DNA from 3 places in the Pseudomonas sp. D4-21 genome. Region 3 is predicted to be linked to each of the others. Evidence: predicted binding sites of a transcription regulator. Region 3 holds the regulator's gene; each other region holds the start of a gene.
The links. Region 3 encodes FliA, which starts transcription of late flagellar genes. Its sites were predicted from a motif close to CTAAAGTTTNNNNNNNNNNNGCCGNTAA; they were not measured.
Positions count from the first base shown of each region.

Region 1: J3Q04_RS02130 (methyl-accepting chemotaxis protein) is a predicted target of FliA. The motif match lies at 2,160-2,187, and genes of this name have one in related genera.
Region 2: J3Q04_RS06130 (flagellar protein MotY) is a predicted target of FliA. The motif match lies at 3,848-3,875, and genes of this name have one in related genera.

Region 1 is NZ_CP071664.1:466,249-472,068, forward strand. Features, by position in the region: gene J3Q04_RS02130 (methyl-accepting chemotaxis protein) at 200-2,116, opposite strand; gene J3Q04_RS02135 (16S rRNA (uracil(1498)-N(3))-methyltransferase) at 2,236-2,943, opposite strand; gene tatC (twin-arginine translocase subunit TatC) at 2,940-3,734, opposite strand; gene tatB (Sec-independent protein translocase protein TatB) at 3,731-4,144, opposite strand; gene J3Q04_RS02150 (twin-arginine translocase TatA/TatE family subunit) at 4,155-4,442, opposite strand; gene J3Q04_RS02155 (phosphoribosyl-ATP diphosphatase) at 4,467-4,799, opposite strand; gene hisI (phosphoribosyl-AMP cyclohydrolase) at 4,792-5,190, opposite strand; gene ubiB (ubiquinone biosynthesis regulatory protein kinase UbiB) at 5,316-5,820, opposite strand, start outside.
Region 2 is NZ_CP071664.1:1,391,549-1,397,368, reverse strand. Features, by position in the region: gene J3Q04_RS06145 (response regulator) at 1-352, opposite strand, end outside; gene J3Q04_RS06140 (hypothetical protein) at 824-1,321, shown strand; gene J3Q04_RS06135 (argininosuccinate synthase) at 1,409-2,626, opposite strand; gene J3Q04_RS06130 (flagellar protein MotY) at 2,755-3,753, opposite strand; gene pyrC (dihydroorotase) at 3,942-4,988, shown strand; gene rnt (ribonuclease T) at 4,985-5,662, shown strand; gene J3Q04_RS06115 (peroxiredoxin) at 5,764-5,820, opposite strand, start outside.
Region 3 is NZ_CP071664.1:3,948,972-3,954,791, reverse strand. Features, by position in the region: gene flhA (flagellar biosynthesis protein FlhA) at 1-29, shown strand, start outside; gene flhF (flagellar biosynthesis protein FlhF) at 41-1,390, shown strand; gene fleN (flagellar synthesis regulator FleN) at 1,507-2,337, shown strand; gene fliA (RNA polymerase sigma factor FliA) at 2,334-3,077, shown strand; gene J3Q04_RS17585 (chemotaxis response regulator CheY) at 3,245-3,616, shown strand; gene J3Q04_RS17580 (protein phosphatase CheZ) at 3,635-4,420, shown strand; gene J3Q04_RS17575 (chemotaxis protein CheA) at 4,451-5,820, shown strand, end outside.

The DNA.
Region 1 (5,820 bases), 2.1 Mb from region 3:
AGCCCGCTCGCGATGGGGCCGGCACGTTCGACATCTTCACTGGCCGTGACACCGCTATCGCGAGCAGGCTCGCTCCCACAGTGGGTTTGCGGTGTAGGTGAGAGCTGCGGCGCTGAAAATCAAATGTGGGAGCGAGCTTGCTCGCGATGAGGCCGGCACATTCGATTTCTTCTTTCGCGAGCAAGCCCTCTAGTCCAAGTTAAACCCTGAACCGCCCCACCAACGTTTGCAAGTGAACCCCCAGCCGCGCCAGTTCAGCGCTCGAAGCTGCGGTTTCCTCGCTGGACGACGCTGTCTGCTCCGACACATCACGCACATTCAGCACGCTGCGGTTGATCTCCTCAGCGACGGCGCTTTGCTGTTCGGCAGCCGCGGCGATCTGTTGGTTCATCGACTGGATCGCCGACACCGTGCGCGTGATGTTCTCCAGTGAGCCCCCGGCGCGGCGGGTCAGTTCGACGCTGCTGTCGGTCAGGCTGCGGCTGTTGTCCATGATGGTCGCGACCTGTTCGGTACCGTTTTGCAAACCGACGATCAGCTCTTCGATTTCTTCGGTGGATTTCTGGGTGCGTTGGGCCAGGCTGCGAACCTCGTCAGCCACCACGGCGAAGCCTCGCCCGGCTTCACCAGCACGGGCTGCCTCGATGGCTGCGTTGAGGGCCAGCAGGTTGGTTTGCTGGGCCACGGACTTGATCACGTCCAGGACGCTGCCGATCTTGTCGCTTTCACGCTTCAGATCGCCCATGGCAGCGGTGGAGTTGCCCACCTCTTTAGCCAGGCGCTCGATCTGAGCGATGGCTTCGCCAACCACCTTGTCGCCTTCACGGGCCTGTTGGTCGGCTGCGACGGCGGCTTCGGAAGCTTCCTCGGCGTTGCGGGCCACTTCCTGCACCGTGGCGGTCATCTCATGCATGGCCGTGGCAACCTGATCGGTTTCCACTTTTTGACTGTTGACCCCGGCGCTTGTCTGCTCGGTCACGGCGGAGAGTTGGTCAGCGGCGCTGGCAATCTGGGTGACGCCTTCACCGATGCCACCGATCAGCTGCCGCAAGCCCACGGTCATGCGTTGCATGGCCCGTTGCAGTTGGCCGAGTTCGTCGCGGCGGTCAGACGTGAGGTTGTGGGTGAGGTCGCCTGCGGCGACGCGTTCCGCCACCTTCAGCGTCTCATCCAGCGGGCCGACAATCTGGCGGGTAATGACCAGGGCAGCGACCACGCCAAACAACAGGGCCAGGGCGGCGGCTGCGATCAGGACGGTCTTGGCTTGAGCGGTGTCGTGGTCGCGCACGGCGGTCTGGGACACGGTGAGTTTCTGGCTGGAATCGATCAATACCTGGCCTTGCTCGATCATGCGCTGCAGCGCAGCGCCGTTGTCGAGCTGGGAATCACGAAACTGGCTGACCGCCGCTCGATAGACATTCATCGAGTCGCTGGCCTGCTGAAGTTTGTCGGCGTGCTCCTCGGGCAACTGGGCTGGCAAGCGTGCCAGCAGTTTCAGGACATCGGTGATTGCGTCGATGGCCGGTTGCTGGGCCTCGCTTTTGCCGCTGTAGGTGTAGCCGCGAACCTGATAGCGCGCCTGTTGGATCGCCTTGCTCAGGGTCACTATGTTGTTGAACTGGGCAATATCGCCGCCTTGCAGCAGCGATTTTTCTACCTCGGCGACGCGGGCCACGGTGTTGTCGGCGCTGGCGCCCAGTTTGCTGCGGGCATCTTCGCGGCTGACGGTGGCGCTGGTCATCAGCTCGAAAGCACTTCTGTATTCGGCGACGGCGGCCAATTGCTGGTCGACCAGCGCAACGTCCGCCGGCCGTTCAATCAACTCGCGAGCAGTCTTCAGCCCGGCTTCGAGTTTGCCGAGCAGGTCGTTGACCTGTTGCGGCCCTTTCTCGCCTCGGGTGTTGTTGTAGTCGGTGCTGGCCAGGTTCAGGTCCTTGCTCAAGTCATTGAGACTGGCAATGAACCCCAGCTTGTCGCCCCGGCTGATGACATTGCCCAGGCCGGACCAACCGGTGAATGCAATCATCAAGGTGAGGAACAGCACGAGGCCGAAGCCCGCGCCGAGTTTGCGATTGACGCTTACATTTCCCAGACCCTGGGCAAGCCACCGGAACATGCTGATACTCCCTTGGAGCGTTTATATTGGTTTTATGGGGACTGTATCGGCGGCTTTGGTGGGTTCTGTAGGCGTTTGCCGAGATTTCGTGGCGAGGTGTCTGTCAGCGTGTTGCAGGGTCAGAACAACCGCGCCAGCAGGGCAGTGACGGCGGTCTCGACCCGCAGGATCCGGTCGCCCAGCTGCACCGGCTGCAGGCCGGCCTTGCCCAGCAGGTCGATCTCGTAAGGAATCCAGCCACCTTCCGGGCCGATTGCCAGGGTCACCGGTTCCGTCAGTGCCCGGGGGCAAGGCGGATGATTGCCGGGGTGGCCGACCAACCCGAGGGTGCCATCGACGATGGCCGGCAGGCGATCCTCGACGAAGGGCTTGAAGCGCTTTTCGATGACGATCTCAGGCAGCACGCTGTCCCGGGCCTGCTCGAGGCCCAGGATCAATTGCTCGCGAATGGCTTCGGGCTCCAGGAATGGCGTCTGCCAGAAGCTTTTCTCCACGCGGTAACTGTTGACCAGTACCACACGCGGCACGCCCATGGTCGCCACGGTCTGGAACACTCGCCTGAGCATCTTCGGCCGCGGCAATGCCAGTACCAGCGTCAGCGGCAATTTGGCTGGCGGTGGCTGGTCGAGGGTCACTTGCAGTTCGGCCTCGCGAGGGTCCAGGCGCAGCACCTGGGCGGAGCCCATCAAGCCGTCGATGCGGCCGACCCGCAGGCTGTCGCCGACAATACAGCGATGGACTTCCTGCATATGGGTCAACCGACGGTCGCTCAGGACGACGCGGTCAGGCCCGATGAAATCGGCCTCTTCGAGCAGCAGCAGGTTCACGCTTGGGTCGCTGGCGGCTGGTCGTTGTGATCATCGACGGGCTGGTCCTCAGGCTCTTCCCGGCGCTTGCGCACCAGGCCGCCGAACAGGATGCCGATTTCAAACAGCAGCCACATCGGTACCGCCAGCAAGGTCTGGGAGAAGATGTCCGGTGGTGTGAGGATCATGCCGACCACAAAGCAGCCGATGATCACGTACGGGCGGATCTTCTTCAGGTAGGCGACATCGACCACGCCGATCCACACCAGCAGCACCACCGCCACGGGGATCTCGAACGCCACGCCGAAGGCGAAGAACAGCGTCATGACGAAATCCAGGTAGCTGGTGATGTCGGTCATCATTTCCACGCCCGCCGGGGTGGCGGCGGCGAAGAATTTGAAGATCAGCGGAAACACGAAGAAGTAGGCGAAGGCCATGCCCGTGTAGAACAGCAGGATGCTCGACACCAGCAGCGGCACGGCGATGCGTTTTTCGTGCTTGTACAGGCCCGGTGCGATGAAGCCCCAGATCTGATGCAGGATCACCGGGATCGCCAGGAACAGCGAGACCATCATCGTCAACTTCAGCGGCGTCAGGAACGGCGACGACACGTCGGTGGCGATCATCGTCGCACCCACCGGCAGGTACTCGCGCAGCGGCGTGGAGACGAAGGTGTAGATCTGCTGGGTGAAGGCAAACAGCCCGGCGAAGATAACGAAAACCGCCGCGACGCAACGCAGCAGGCGGGTGCGCAACTCGGTGAGGTGCGATACCAGCGGCATTGGCTGGTCGTTTTCAGGAATATCGCTCATGGGGCTCGCGGCGGCAAAGTGGGATCGTTGGGAGTCGGTGTCGTCGCAGGCGCCGGATCGACCGGTTTAACCGGTTCAGCCACCGCTGGCGAGGCTTCGACAGCCGGTGCCTGGGGTGCGGTCGTCGGCTCGGCCACAGGCTGGACCGGCGTCGGCTCCTGTTGGGTCGGCGTGAAGATTTTTCGCGCTTCCTGTTCCAGCGACAGGATGTGTTCGTTGTGCAGTTGCCGACGGATGTCGTCGGCACCGATTTCACGTTCAACTTCCTGTTTGATCGCATTGAAGCTGCGCTTCAGGCGGCCGATCCACAGGCCGGCGGTACGCGCAGCGCCCGGCAGGCGCTCGGGACCCAGCACCAGCAGGGCAACGAGGCCGACGAGCAGCAGTTCAGTGAAGCTGATCCCAAACATTAGTCAGTGCTCACGAGTCTTTGCGGGTTGGCTCTTCGACTTTCTGGGCCTGCACGTCGATGGTGTTCGGTGCATTCACAGGCTGTGTGGCCTGCGGGTGGACCGGTTGGGCCGGTGGCACGGGTTGAGCCTGGTTGGTCGTGGTGTCGGCCGGTTTCTCGTCATCGTTCATGGCCTTGCGAAAACCCTTGATCGACTCACCGACATCGGTGCCGAGGTTCTTTAATTTCTTGGTGCCGAACACCAGCACCACGACCACCAGAATGACGACCCAGTGTTTCCAATCAAAAATACCCATGTGGTTATTCCTCTCAAGAATTGATCAGGCGGATGGGCGCGAGGCTTTCTCGACGTGCCCGGACAGACCGAAGCGACGGTCCAGTTCATCCAGTACAGCCTGGGGATGCTGCCCCAGCTGGGCCAGCATCACCAGGCTGTGAAACCAAAGGTCGGCGGTCTCGTAGATCACGTCGCTGCAGTCTCCGCTGACGGCGGCGTCCTTGGCGGCGATGATGGTCTCGACCGATTCTTCGCCGACCTTTTCCAGAATCTTGTTCAAGCCCTTGTGGTACAGGCTGGCGACATAGGAGCTGTCGGCCGCTGCGCCCTTGCGCTCTTCCAGCACCTGGGCCAGGCGGGTCAGGGTGTCACTCATGGGTATGTCCTGAATAGATGGCATGCGGGTCCTTGAGCACCGGGTCGACGGTTTTCCAGTCGCCGTTCTCGAAGACTCGATAGAAGCAGCTTTGACGGCCGGTATGGCAGGCAATTTCTCCGACCTGCTCGACCATCAGGATGATGACGTCACCGTCGCAATCCAGGCGCATCTCATGCAGGTGCTGCACATGCCCGGACTCTTCGCCCTTGCGCCACAGCTTGCCACGGGAACGTGACCAATAGATGGCGCGATTCTCGGCAGCGGTCAGCGCCAGTGCCTCGTGGTTCATCCAGGCCATCATCAACACGCGCCCGGTCTTGTGATCCTGGGCGATGGCCGGCACCAGGCCGTCGGCGTCCCATTTGATCTCGTCCTGCCAGTTTTTCATCTTCGGTCCTGACGGCAGCTTCAAGCTTCCAGCTGCAAGTAAAAGCGATTCTGTGTAGGGGTTGAGTGATAGGTCCAACCGTTTGAGCTCGCGGCTTGCAGCTTATCGCTTGCAGCTGTTTCGTGCTATCGGCGAACGACCAGATACAAACCAACGGCCACCATGACGCCGGCGGGCCAATGGCCCAGTTGGCTCAACGGCCCACCGGCCGCCAGCACCGCGCCGCCACCCAGGTGGGCCGCGCCGAGCAAACGCAGGAACCAGTCGTCCCGACGGCGTTTCCATGGTGGAGCGGGGTCGTTGGCGTGGGGTTGGGACATGCGTTCGAGCAGGTCGCGGGTCATGTTGGCCAGGTGCGGGAGCTGTTCGAATTGGCTCTGGACGTTGCCCAGCAAGGCTTTCGGGCTCATCCGCTCGCGCATCCAGCGTTCGAGGAAGGGCTGGGCGGTGTTCCAAAGGTCCAGGTCCGGGTACAGCTGGCGGCCGAGGCCTTCGATGTTCAACAGCGTTTTTTGCAGCAGTACCAGCTGCGGCTGAACTTCCATGTTGAAGCGTCGCGCGGTCTGGAACAGGCGCATCAGGACCTGGCCGAAGGAAATATCCTTTAATGGTTTTTCAAAGATCGGCTCG
Region 2 (5,820 bases), 2.6 Mb from region 3:
GCACCGCTTTTATCGCACTCAACAGTTCGGTCAGGTCCTGCTGTTTGCATACATAGCCGGCGGCCCCCGTTTGCATGCAGCGCATCGAAAAATGTCCAGGGGCCTGGGAAGTCAGCACCAGCACTTTCAATGGCGAAGGATTGATGGTCAGGCGAGCGATAACCTCCAATCCATCCAACTTCGGAATTCCAATATCGAGAATAACGATGTCGGGCATTTGTTCCCGGGCAATCTGCAATGCATCGACGCCGTTATCCGTTTCGGCAATAACTTCATATCCATGACGCTCCATCAGCAAACGTACAGCAAGACGAATGACGGGATGATCATCCACGATCAGCACTTTATTCATGGGCAAATCCAACTTCGCTGTTCGAATTTTTAGAGCACGCACAATAGCCTAGTCATTTCTTCCTTGGCATGTCGTCCCCCCTTACCGCTCGCAGCGAAAGACGCAACCTACAAGCAACGCAGAAAAATCCTACAAATAACCTTCGAAATAATGTGCCATGAATTTTCCCGAGGGGTGCGAACGGCAATTCTCACGCGTCGAACACCCTATGAATAATGCGCCTTCTCGTCAAAAACCTGATTACCTGCCACCCAGGGAAAAGCATTTCCCTCATAAAAAGTTACCGATTTATTTATAGACAAACCGCAAAAGTTTAGCTCGGAAGATTCAGTTTTCTGTATAAAAAAGACTCCACTTACCAGCACACGAAAGAGAACGCTGCCCGATCGCAGGGTTATTCTAGCGGCCCGGCAATTTCATTATTCGATCAACTCAAACATTCGAGCACACTATTACTTATGAGCACTCACCATGAAAAGATCATTAAGAACCATCGCCAACCCCCTGACACTGATCGCTGTATTCGCAACGATCTCCGAAACTTCCGCAGTTATTTCCCTGCCGTTTCTGGATGATGAAGAGCGAGAGTACTATGTATGGTTCCTCATCAGCTTCCCGTTTTACCTGTTATTTCTTTTCTTTATCACACTCAACTTCAACTACCGTTCCTTGTACTCGCCCTCGGATTTTCACAAGACCAAGCACTTCATAAGGGGTGCGGCTGAGTCATCCTGTCGGCGTAGACGTAGATCACGCCAAGGAAGCAAGGCTGATTTCCTGTCGCAGTCTTATCGATGGAATAAGTGCACGGCTCTGGACGATGCGTTCAAGCACACTTCATCCCACCCGTCGGTCGACATGTATTGGGCTAAGGACTCGGGACGGCGTCTTGAGGGCAAGACCATCATCGTCTTCGTTGTTTACAACGGGAACGGCGCAGGGACACTGCCGGATAAACAGGCGGGGTGAGCCATAAGGGAAACGGCTGCAGCGACACACGGGACGGGGAAATAACAGAAAACGGCCTGCCATGCGGCAGGCCGTTTTCGGATTGCATCAGAACAGCTTGCGACCCTTGTTCGCCGCGATGCGCATGCGCAGGGCGTTGAGCTTGATGAAGCCGGCCGCGTCGGCCTGGTTGTAGGCACCACCGTCTTCTTCAAAAGTGGCGATGTTGGCATCGAACAGCGAGTCGTCGGACTTGCGCCCGGTCACGATCACGTTGCCCTTGTACAGCTTCAGGCGCACGACACCGTTCACGTTGACCTGGGAGGCATCGATCATCTGTTGCAGCATCAGACGCTCAGGGCTCCACCAGTAGCCGGTGTAGATGAGGCTGGCGTACTTGGGCATCAACTCATCCTTCAAGTGAGCCACTTCGCGATCCAGGGTGATCGATTCGATCGCCCGGTGGGCGCGCAGCATGATGGTGCCGCCTGGGGTTTCGTAGCAACCACGGGACTTCATACCGACATAGCGGTTCTCGACGATGTCGAGGCGACCGATGCCGTGTTCGCCACCGATGCGGTTCAGGGTCGCCAGCACAGTGGCCGGGCTCATTTCCACGCCATCGAGCGCAACGATGTCGCCATTGCGATAGGTCAGTTCCAGGTATTGCGGGGTATCGGGAGCCTTCTCGGGGGAGACGGTCCAACGCCACATGTCTTCTTCGTGCTCGGTCCAGGTGTCTTCCAGCACGCCGCCTTCATAGGAGATGTGCAACAGGTTGGCATCCATCGAGTACGGAGATTTTTTCTTGCCATGACGCTCGATCGGGATCGCGTGCTTCTCGGCGTAGTCCATCAGCTTTTCACGGGACAGCAAGTCCCACTCGCGCCATGGAGCAATGACCTTCACGCCCGGCTTGAGGGCATAGGCACCCAGCTCGAAACGTACCTGGTCGTTGCCCTTGCCGGTCGCCCCATGGGAAATGGCATCGGCACCGGTTTCGTTGGCGATTTCGATCAAGCGCTTGGCAATCAGCGGACGGGCGATGGACGTGCCCAGCAGGTATTCGCCTTCGTAAACAGTGTTGGCGCGGAACATCGGGAAGACGAAGTCGCGGACGAATTCTTCGCGCAGGTCATCGATATAGATCTCTTTGACGCCCATGGCCTGGGCCTTGGCGCGTGCAGGCTCGACTTCCTCGCCCTGTCCCAGGTCAGCGGTGAAGGTCACCACTTCGCAGTTATATGTGTCCTGCAGCCACTTGAGGATCACCGAAGTGTCCAGGCCGCCGGAATACGCCAGAACGACCTTGTTTACGTCCGCCATGCCATCACTCCACGGGTTGTACGGAAAGCCGGCAAGTCTAACGTCCACCGCGGATAATTTACAGAGGCGCGACAGCTTATGACGACGAAGCGACAGATTATGTCAGCTGCGCGACGATCAACGCGCGATCAGGAAGTGCGCGCAGTAGCCGCAGCAGGCGTAGCCGCCTTGGCCGGGGCCACTGGCGTCGCCGGCTTGCCCGGCGCGGCAGCGGGCGCCACGGCAGGCACCGCAGGCGTTGTCGCAGGGGTTGGCGGCTGTGGGGCCGAGGCCGGTGCGGCGCCCCGCTCCAGTTTTACCAGCACACGACGGTTCTTGGCCCGATTGGCGGCGTTGGTATTGGGCACCAGCGGATAACGCTCGCCATGGAAGCGAACGGTAAACTGAGACTCCTGGAAGCCGTTGGCCTTGAAGAAGTCCTGGACGGCCAGGGCCCGGCGGCGCGACAGCTCGCGGTTGGTCAGGCGGTTGCCACTGTTGTCGGAGTGGCCGTCGAGTTCGACATGATTGACGCTCGGGTCAGCCTTGATGAAGTCGAGCATGACCTGCAACTGAGCCTTGGCCTGGGCGTCGAGCTCGATGCCTTCGCCGGGAAAACCGATCTGGGTTTGCTTGATCTGTTCGAAGTTCTTCGGCAACAGCTTCGCGACACAGCCCTGGTAATCGCTGAACGCCTTGTTGAAGCGCACGGGCAACAACCGGACTTCCGACACCCGCCCATCGTCGGTGTTACGCCGCACCACGGGGCTGCGACCTTCCATCAGCCCGCTGATCAAGCGGCCCGCCTGCACCTGGGAGCTGTTGAACAGCACATCGCCGCTACCGATCCTGACCGAGCCCAGGTTGATATCGCCTCGTCCTGGCTGCCAGGGCGCCGCCGCCGCCAGCAACGTCGCGGAGCCGCCACCGAGCATCGGGTTATAGGCCTTGAGCCGGAACGTGGCCTGCTCGCCCGCCTTGCGCACGAATTCGCCGCTGCCAAAATCGGTGATCGGCTGACTCAGCCGACACTCGAACTTATCGCCTTCGACCGTCCACTCAATGCTCTCCAGACGGGTCTGGAAAGTGAGCGCCATCGCAGGAAGGCTGGCAAACACACTGAGCAAGGCTAGATAACGCTGGCGCACGGGAGGCTCCACTGGCTTTTATACGGAAATCGAAAAACGCTGGGCATGCCGCTTGGCCTAGACACTGCACGCAATCGTGGCACACCTGAAGGGGCTATCGGTAACTTGCGGCAAAACTTGATAGCGGGTGCCCGGATCGGTCTTTTCCGGTAGCATTCGCCAGAGATTTACCCGCCTGGAAGCCCCCCATGTCCGACCGCCTGACCCTGCTGCGTCCCGACGACTGGCATATTCATCTTCGCGATGGTGCTGTGTTGACCCATACCGTCGCCGATGTCGCGCGCACTTTTGGCCGCGCCATCATCATGCCTAACCTGGTTCCGCCCGTGCGTAACGCTGCCGAGGCCGATGGCTATCGCCAGCGCATCCTGGCTGCACGCCCGGCTGGCAGCCGCTTCGAACCGCTGATGGTGCTTTACCTCACCGACCGCACCCAGCCCGAAGAAATACGCGAGGCCAAGGCCAGTGGTTTCGTCCACGCGGCCAAGTTGTACCCCGCTGGCGCCACCACCAACTCGGATTCCGGTGTCACCAGCATCGACAAGATCTTCCCTGCGCTGGAGGTCATGGCCGAAGTCGGCATGCCATTGTTGATCCATGGCGAGGTCACCCGGGGCGACGTCGATGTGTTCGACCGCGAGAAGATCTTCATCGACGAACACATGCGTCGCGTCGTCGAACGCTTCCCGACGCTGAAGGTGGTGTTCGAGCACATCACCACCGGCGATGCCGTGCAATTCGTCAACGAGGCCTCGGCCAACGTCGGCGCGACCATTACCGCACACCACCTGCTGTACAACCGCAACCACATGCTGGTGGGCGGGATCCGGCCGCATTTCTACTGCCTGCCGATCCTCAAGCGCAACACCCATCAGGAAGCCTTGCTGGACGCCGCCACCAGCGGCAGCGCCAAGTTCTTCCTGGGCACCGACTCGGCGCCCCACGCCCGTCACGCCAAGGAAGCCGCCTGCGGTTGCGCCGGCTGTTACACCGCCTACGCCGCCATCGAGATGTATGCCGAGGCATTCGAGCAGCGCAACGCCCTGGACAAGCTCGAAGGTTTCGCCAGCCTGCATGGCCCACGCTTCTATGGCCTGCCGGTGAACACCGATCGTATTACCCTGGTTCGCGATGAGTGGACCGCCCCTGCCAGCCTGCCGTTTGGCGAGCAGACTGTCATCCCGCTGCGCGCCGGTGAAAAACTGCGCTGGCGCCTGCTGGAGGAAAACGCGTGAGTGAAGATCATTTCGATGACGAACTGGACGGCAACGGCGGCTCAGGCGGCCCGCGCCATCCAATGGCGGCTCGCTTCCGGGGTTATCTGCCGGTCGTGGTCGATGTAGAAACCGGCGGTTTCAACTCGGCCACCGATGCGCTGCTGGAAATCGCCGCGACGACCATCGGCATGGACGAAAAAGGCTTCGTCTTCCCCGACCACACCTATTTCTTCCGGGTCGAACCGTTCGAAGGCGCCAACATCGAAGCGGCTGCCCTGGAGTTCACCGGGATCAAGCTCGATCATCCGCTGCGCATGGCCGTCAGCGAAGAGACCGCGCTGACCGACATCTTCCGTGGTGTGCGCAAGGCGCTGAAGGCCAACGGTTGCAAGCGAGCGATCCTGGTTGGCCACAACAGCAGCTTCGACCTGGGCTTCCTCAATGCCGCCGTGGCGCGCCTGGACATGAAGCGCAACCCTTTCCATCCGTTCTCCAGCTTCGACACGGCCACCCTTGCAGGCCTGGCGTATGGCCAGACCGTGTTGGCCAAGGCGTGCCAGGCAGCCGACATCGATTTCGATGGCCGTGAAGCCCATTCGGCCCGCTACGACACCGAGAAAACCGCCGAGCTGTTTTGCGGCATCGTCAACCGGTGGAAGGAAATGGGTGGCTGGCAGGATTTCGACGACTGACATCAGCCTGGCTCTTTGTGGCGAGGGATCTGTGCTGCGCCAAGAAACGTCCATAAAAAAACCGGCCCATCGTGGGCCGGTTTTTTTATGCATGGGTGCGCTTACAGCTTGTCGCTGTGCTCGCCCAGGTAGGCAGCTACACCTTCAGGCGATGCGGT
Region 3 (5,820 bases):
TCGTTGCGACAGTAGGGCCCAACGGCTGAGGTAGTGGTTTATGCAAGTGAAGCGTTTTTTCGCCGCCGATATGCGTCAGGCCATGAAACTGGTTCGTGACGAGCTGGGCGCTGAAGCAGCCATCATCGGCAACCGTCGTATCGCCGGCGGTGTCGAGCTGACGGCAGCCCTGGACTACAAATTGTCGGCGCTGGCCCCTCGCGTTCCGAACATGGAGCTCGAGGACGAGCTGCGCAAGACTCAGTCGCGCATCGCCAGCGCCCAGGCCGAGTTGAGCCTGCGCAGCAGCGAAGGCTCGGCCAGCGCGGGCACCAATCGTCAATTGTTCGCCGGCCAGCCACTGACCGCAGGCCTGCCGCTGACCGCTGCCGAACCGCTGATCGAGCCGACGCCGGCCGAACCGCGTCGTCCGGCACCGGCACCCGTTGCCGCAGCCGCGGGCGTTGATCCCCGTGCCCTGGACTCGATGCGCTTCGAACTCAACAGCCTGCGCGAGCTGATGGAAGTCCAGCTCGGCTCGCTGGCCTGGAACCAACTGCAAGGCAGCCGTCCGGCCCAGGCCAACCTGTGGCGTCGCCTGCAACGCATTGGCCTGTCCGGCCCGCTGGCGCGCGACCTGCTGGCATTGATCAGCGACATCGACGAGCCTCGCCAGGCCTGGCGCATGCTGCTGGCGCACCTGGCGCGGATGATCGCCACGCCGGAAGTCGAGCCACTGGAAGAGGGCGGAGTAATCGCCATGGTCGGCCCGGCCGGCATGGGCAAGACCACCACTCTGGCCAAGCTCGCGGCCCGTTATGTACTCAAGTACGGCGCCCAGAGTATCGCCCTGGTGAGCATGGACAGTTTCCGCATCGGTGCCCAGGAGCAACTCAAGACCTTGGGCCGGATCCTCAATGTGTCGGTGACCCATGTGGATCCGGGCCAATCCCTGGCCCAGGCGCTGGAACCGCTGATGCGCAAGCGCGTCGTACTGATCGACACCGCCGGCCTGCAAGCCAGCGATCCGGCCCTGCGCATGCAGCTGGAAAGCCTGGCCGGGCGTGGCATCAAGTCAAAAAATTATCTCGTGTTGGCAACCACCAGCCAGAAACAGGTTCTAACCGCCGCATACCACAGTTACAAACGCTGCGGGCTGGCCGGCTGCATCCTGACTAAGCTGGACGAAACGGCAAGCCTGGGCGAGGTGTTGAGCCTGGCGATCGGTCATGAACTACCGGTGGCCTACCTGACCGACGGGCCGCGGATCCCGGATGATTTGCATCTGCCGCGCCGTCATCAACTGGTCAGTCGTGCCGTGAGTGTGCAAATGCAGGAAGAACCCAGCGAAGAAGCCATGGCTGACATGTTCGCTGATATCTACCACAGCCCGACCAAGCAGGTTGGCTGAGGTATTCATGAATATTTTTTGTACCTACATCGATGGTCTGCCATGCATTGTTCCGTATGTGAACGCGCAGCCAGTAATGTGGCCTCCGTCTAAGTAAGACAAGGTAAAGAACGAACATGGGCAGCATGCATCCCGTACAGGTGATCGCGGTGACCGGCGGCAAAGGTGGCGTCGGGAAGACTAACGTGTCAGTGAACTTGTCCCTGGCTCTGGCAGAGCTTGGCCGACGGGTCATGCTGCTGGACGCCGACCTGGGCCTGGCGAACGTCGACGTGCTGCTGGGGCTCACACCCAAGCGCACGCTGGCGGACGTGATCGAAGGGCGCTGTGAATTGCGCGACGTGCTGTTGCAAGGCCCCGGCGGGATTCGCATCGTGCCGGCCGCCTCCGGCACCCAGAGCATGGTTCACCTGACCCCGGCGCAGCACGCCGGCCTGATCCAGGCCTTCAGCGACATCGGTGACAACCTCGATGTGCTGGTGATTGACACGGCTGCCGGTATTGGTGACTCGGTGGTCAGTTTCGTGCGCGCCGCCCAGGAAGTGTTGCTGGTGGTCTGCGACGAACCGACGTCGATCACCGACGCCTACGCGCTGATCAAACTGCTTAACCGCGACTATGGCATGAACCGCTTTCGCGTCCTGGCCAACATGGCCCAAAGCCCACAGGAAGGACGCAACCTGTTCGCCAAGTTGACCAAGGTCACGGATCGCTTCCTGGACGTCGCCCTGCAATACGTCGGCGCAGTGCCTTACGACGAAAGCGTACGCAAGGCTGTCCAGAAGCAACGTGCCGTTTATGAAGCTTTTCCTCGTTCCAAATGCGCCCTGGCGTTCAAGGCGATCGCCCAGAAGGTCGACACCTGGCCGCTGCCGGCCAACCCACGTGGGCATCTGGAATTTTTCGTCGAGCGTCTCGTGCAACAAACAGCAGGGCCCGTGTTATGACAGCCAGCGGTTACAACCATCTCTACAAAAAATCGGCACGGGACGCCCAGTACGAATTGATCGAGCGTTACGCGCCACTGGTCAAGCGCATCGCCTACCACTTGCTGGCGCGTTTGCCGGCCAGTGTCCAGGTCGAGGACTTGATCCAGGCGGGCATGATCGGCCTGCTCGAAGTGTCGAATAAATACGACGCGAGCAAGGGCGCCAGTTTCGAGACATACGCCGGTATCCGTATCCGCGGGGCGATGCTCGATGAGGTCCGCAAGGGCGACTGGGCGCCGCGTTCGGTGCATCGCAACACCCGCATGGTCAGCGACGCGATTCGTGCGATTGAAGCGAAAACCGGGCGAGACGCTAAAGATCACGAAGTTGCGGCCGAACTCCAGTTGAGTCTCGATGATTATTACGGGATTTTGAACGATACCTTGGGCAGTCGCCTGTTCAGTTTCGACGACCTGTTGCAGGACGGCGAACACGAAGGGCTGCACGAGGACGGCGCGAGTGCTCACATGGAGCCGTCGCGCGACCTGGAAGATGAACGTTTCCAGAGCGCCCTGGCGGATGCGATTGCCAATTTGCCGGAGCGTGAGCGACTGGTCTTGGCGCTGTACTACGACGAAGAGCTGAACCTCAAGGAAATCGGTGAGGTCCTGGGGGTCAGCGAATCGCGGGTCAGCCAGTTACATAGCCAGTGCGCGGCCCGCTTGCGGGGGCGTTTGGGGGAGTGGCGAGCGCGCTGACGAGCAGTGTGGGGACGCTGCGAGCGGGGCTGGCATGGCGTATGCCGGGCCAGTCTCCATCCGTTGTGCTCCATACCGTTGTCGAGTGTTGTGCCGGATTGATTGAAATGGCGCGTCCAGGTGCTGGGCGCGTTTAAGACTGCTTGGAGGTCGAATTGGACAAGAACATGAAAATCCTCATCGTTGATGACTTCTCAACGATGCGGCGGATCATAAAAAACCTGTTGCGTGACCTCGGGTTCACCAACACGGTCGAGGCCGACGATGGCACAACCGCCATTCCGGTCCTCAACAGCGGGAGCATCGACTTTCTGGTGACTGACTGGAACATGCCTGGCATGACCGGTATCGACTTGCTGCGCCACGTGCGCGCCGACGAAAAACTCAAGCACCTCCCGGTGCTGATGGTCACTGCCGAAGCCAAGCGCGAGCAGATCATCGAAGCGGCCCAGGCCGGTGTGAACGGCTATGTGGTCAAACCCTTCACGGCCCAGGCGTTGAAAGAGAAGATCGAAAAAATCTTCGAACGCATCGGTTAACGGCGCCACGGGGGAGCTATGGACAACGAATCTTCAATGGGCGATTTCGAATCGACCCTGAAAAAACATGCCCGCGAACTGGTAGACAGCCTTGAAAAGGGCCGCTTCGGCGATGCGGTTCAAATGATTCATGAGCTCAACCAGACCCGTGATCGCGGTCTGTACCAGGAAGTCGGCAAGCTCACCCGTGAACTGCACAGCGCGATCGTCAATTTCCAGATCGATCCGAACATGCCGCAGGCCGAGGAAGTCTCGCAGATCACCGACGCCACCGAGCGCCTGGGTTATGTGGTCAAGCTGACCGAAGCCGCAGCGAACCGCACCATGGACCTGGTGGAAAGCGCAACGCCCCTGGTCAACGGCCTGAGCGAGGAAGCCCAGGCGTTGAGCACCGATTGGGGACGGTTCATGCGTCGCGAAGTGGGCGCCGAGGAGTTCCGGGAGCTGGCCCGTCGGGTTGACGGTTTCCTGGCGCGCAGCAGCGCCGAGAATCGCGCCGTGGCCAGCAACCTCAACGACATTCTGCTGGCCCAGGACTACCAGGACCTGACCGGCCAGGTGATCAAGCGTGTGACCCAACTGGTCACCGAAGTGGAAAGCAATTTGCTCAAACTGGTGTTGATGGCAAGCCAGGTCGACCGCTTTGCCGGCATCGAACACGACCGTGAAGCGATGCTCGCTGAAAAAGATCCACAAAAACATCTCTCTCAGGGTGAAGGTCCGCAGATTCATGCCGATAAAAGAGAAGACGTTGTGTCCGGTCAGGACGATGTGGACGATTTGCTGTCCAGCCTTGGATTCTAAGTTTTAGCCCTATTTTAGGAGCAGCCATTAATGAGCTTCGGCGCCGATGAAGAGATCCTTCAGGATTTCCTGGTTGAGGCCGGCGAGATTCTAGAGCAACTATCCGAACAGCTGGTCGAGCTGGAAAGCCGACCTGATGATGCGGATCTGCTCAATGCAATTTTTCGCGGTTTCCACACTGTAAAAGGAGGCGCCGGCTTCCTCCAGCTTAATGAGCTGGTGGAGTGCTGCCACATTGCCGAGAACGTGTTCGACATCCTGCGCAAGGGTGAGCGTCGCGTCGACTCGGAACTGATGGACGTGGTGCTCGAGGCCCTGGATGCGGTCAACAGCATGTTCAGCGAAGTGCGCGAGCGCTCGCCGATCACCCCGGCCACCCCCGAGCTGCTCGCCGCGCTGTCGCGCCTGGCCGAGCCGCAGTCGGCTGACGAGGCCATGCCCGTTGCCGAGCCTGTGGTCGAAGAACCGGTTGCGCAAGAATCGGGCGACATCACCGATCATGAATTCGAATCGCTGCTGGACTCGCTGAACGCCGTCAAGGCCGAAGCCGAGGCTCCGGCCGCGCCCGCTGCGCCAGCCGCCGATGCCGCTGCCAGCGATGAAATTACCGACGATGAGTTCGAATCGCTGCTCGACCAACTGCACGGCAAGGGCCAGTTCGCCCCCGATGCGGTCGTAGCGCCGGCGGCCCCGGCTGCGCCAAAGGCAGCGGGGGATGACTCCGACATTACCGACGACGAATTCGAAGCCTTGCTCGACCAGTTGCATGGCAAGGGCAACTTTGCCGTCGACGCGTTGGATTCGGCCATCGCTTCGGCGCCGACCCCGGCCAAACCAGTGGCAGCGGCAGCCGGAAGCGACTTGATCAGCGACCACGAATTCGAATCGCTGCTCGACGAGCTGCATGGCAAGGGCAAGTTCAGCGAAGTCGGCACGGCCGCCGCCGCGCCTGCCGCTGCCGCCACGGCTGCACCCGCCGCCAAGGCCGCGCCGAAGCCGGCCGCCAAGGCGCCGGAACCGAAAGCCGAAACCCCGAAGCCTGCCGCCGCAGTGGCGCCAGCCCCGGCTCGCGCGCCTTCCGCCGCGCCCGCCGAAAAACCGGCGAGCGAAGCCGAGACCACCGTTCGCGTCGACACCGCGCGGCTGGATGAGATCATGAACATGGTCGGCGAACTGGTGCTGGTGCGTAACCGGCTGGTGCGCCTGGGCCTCAACAGCCAGGACGAAGCCATGTCCAAGGCCGTGTCGAACCTCGACGTGGTCACGGCTGACCTGCAAACCGCGGTCATGAAGACCCGGATGCAGCCGATCAAGAAAGTTTTCGGGCGCTTCCCGCGCCTGGTTCGCGACCTGGCTCGCCAGCTCAAGAAAGAAATCAACCTGGAACTGGTGGGTGAAGA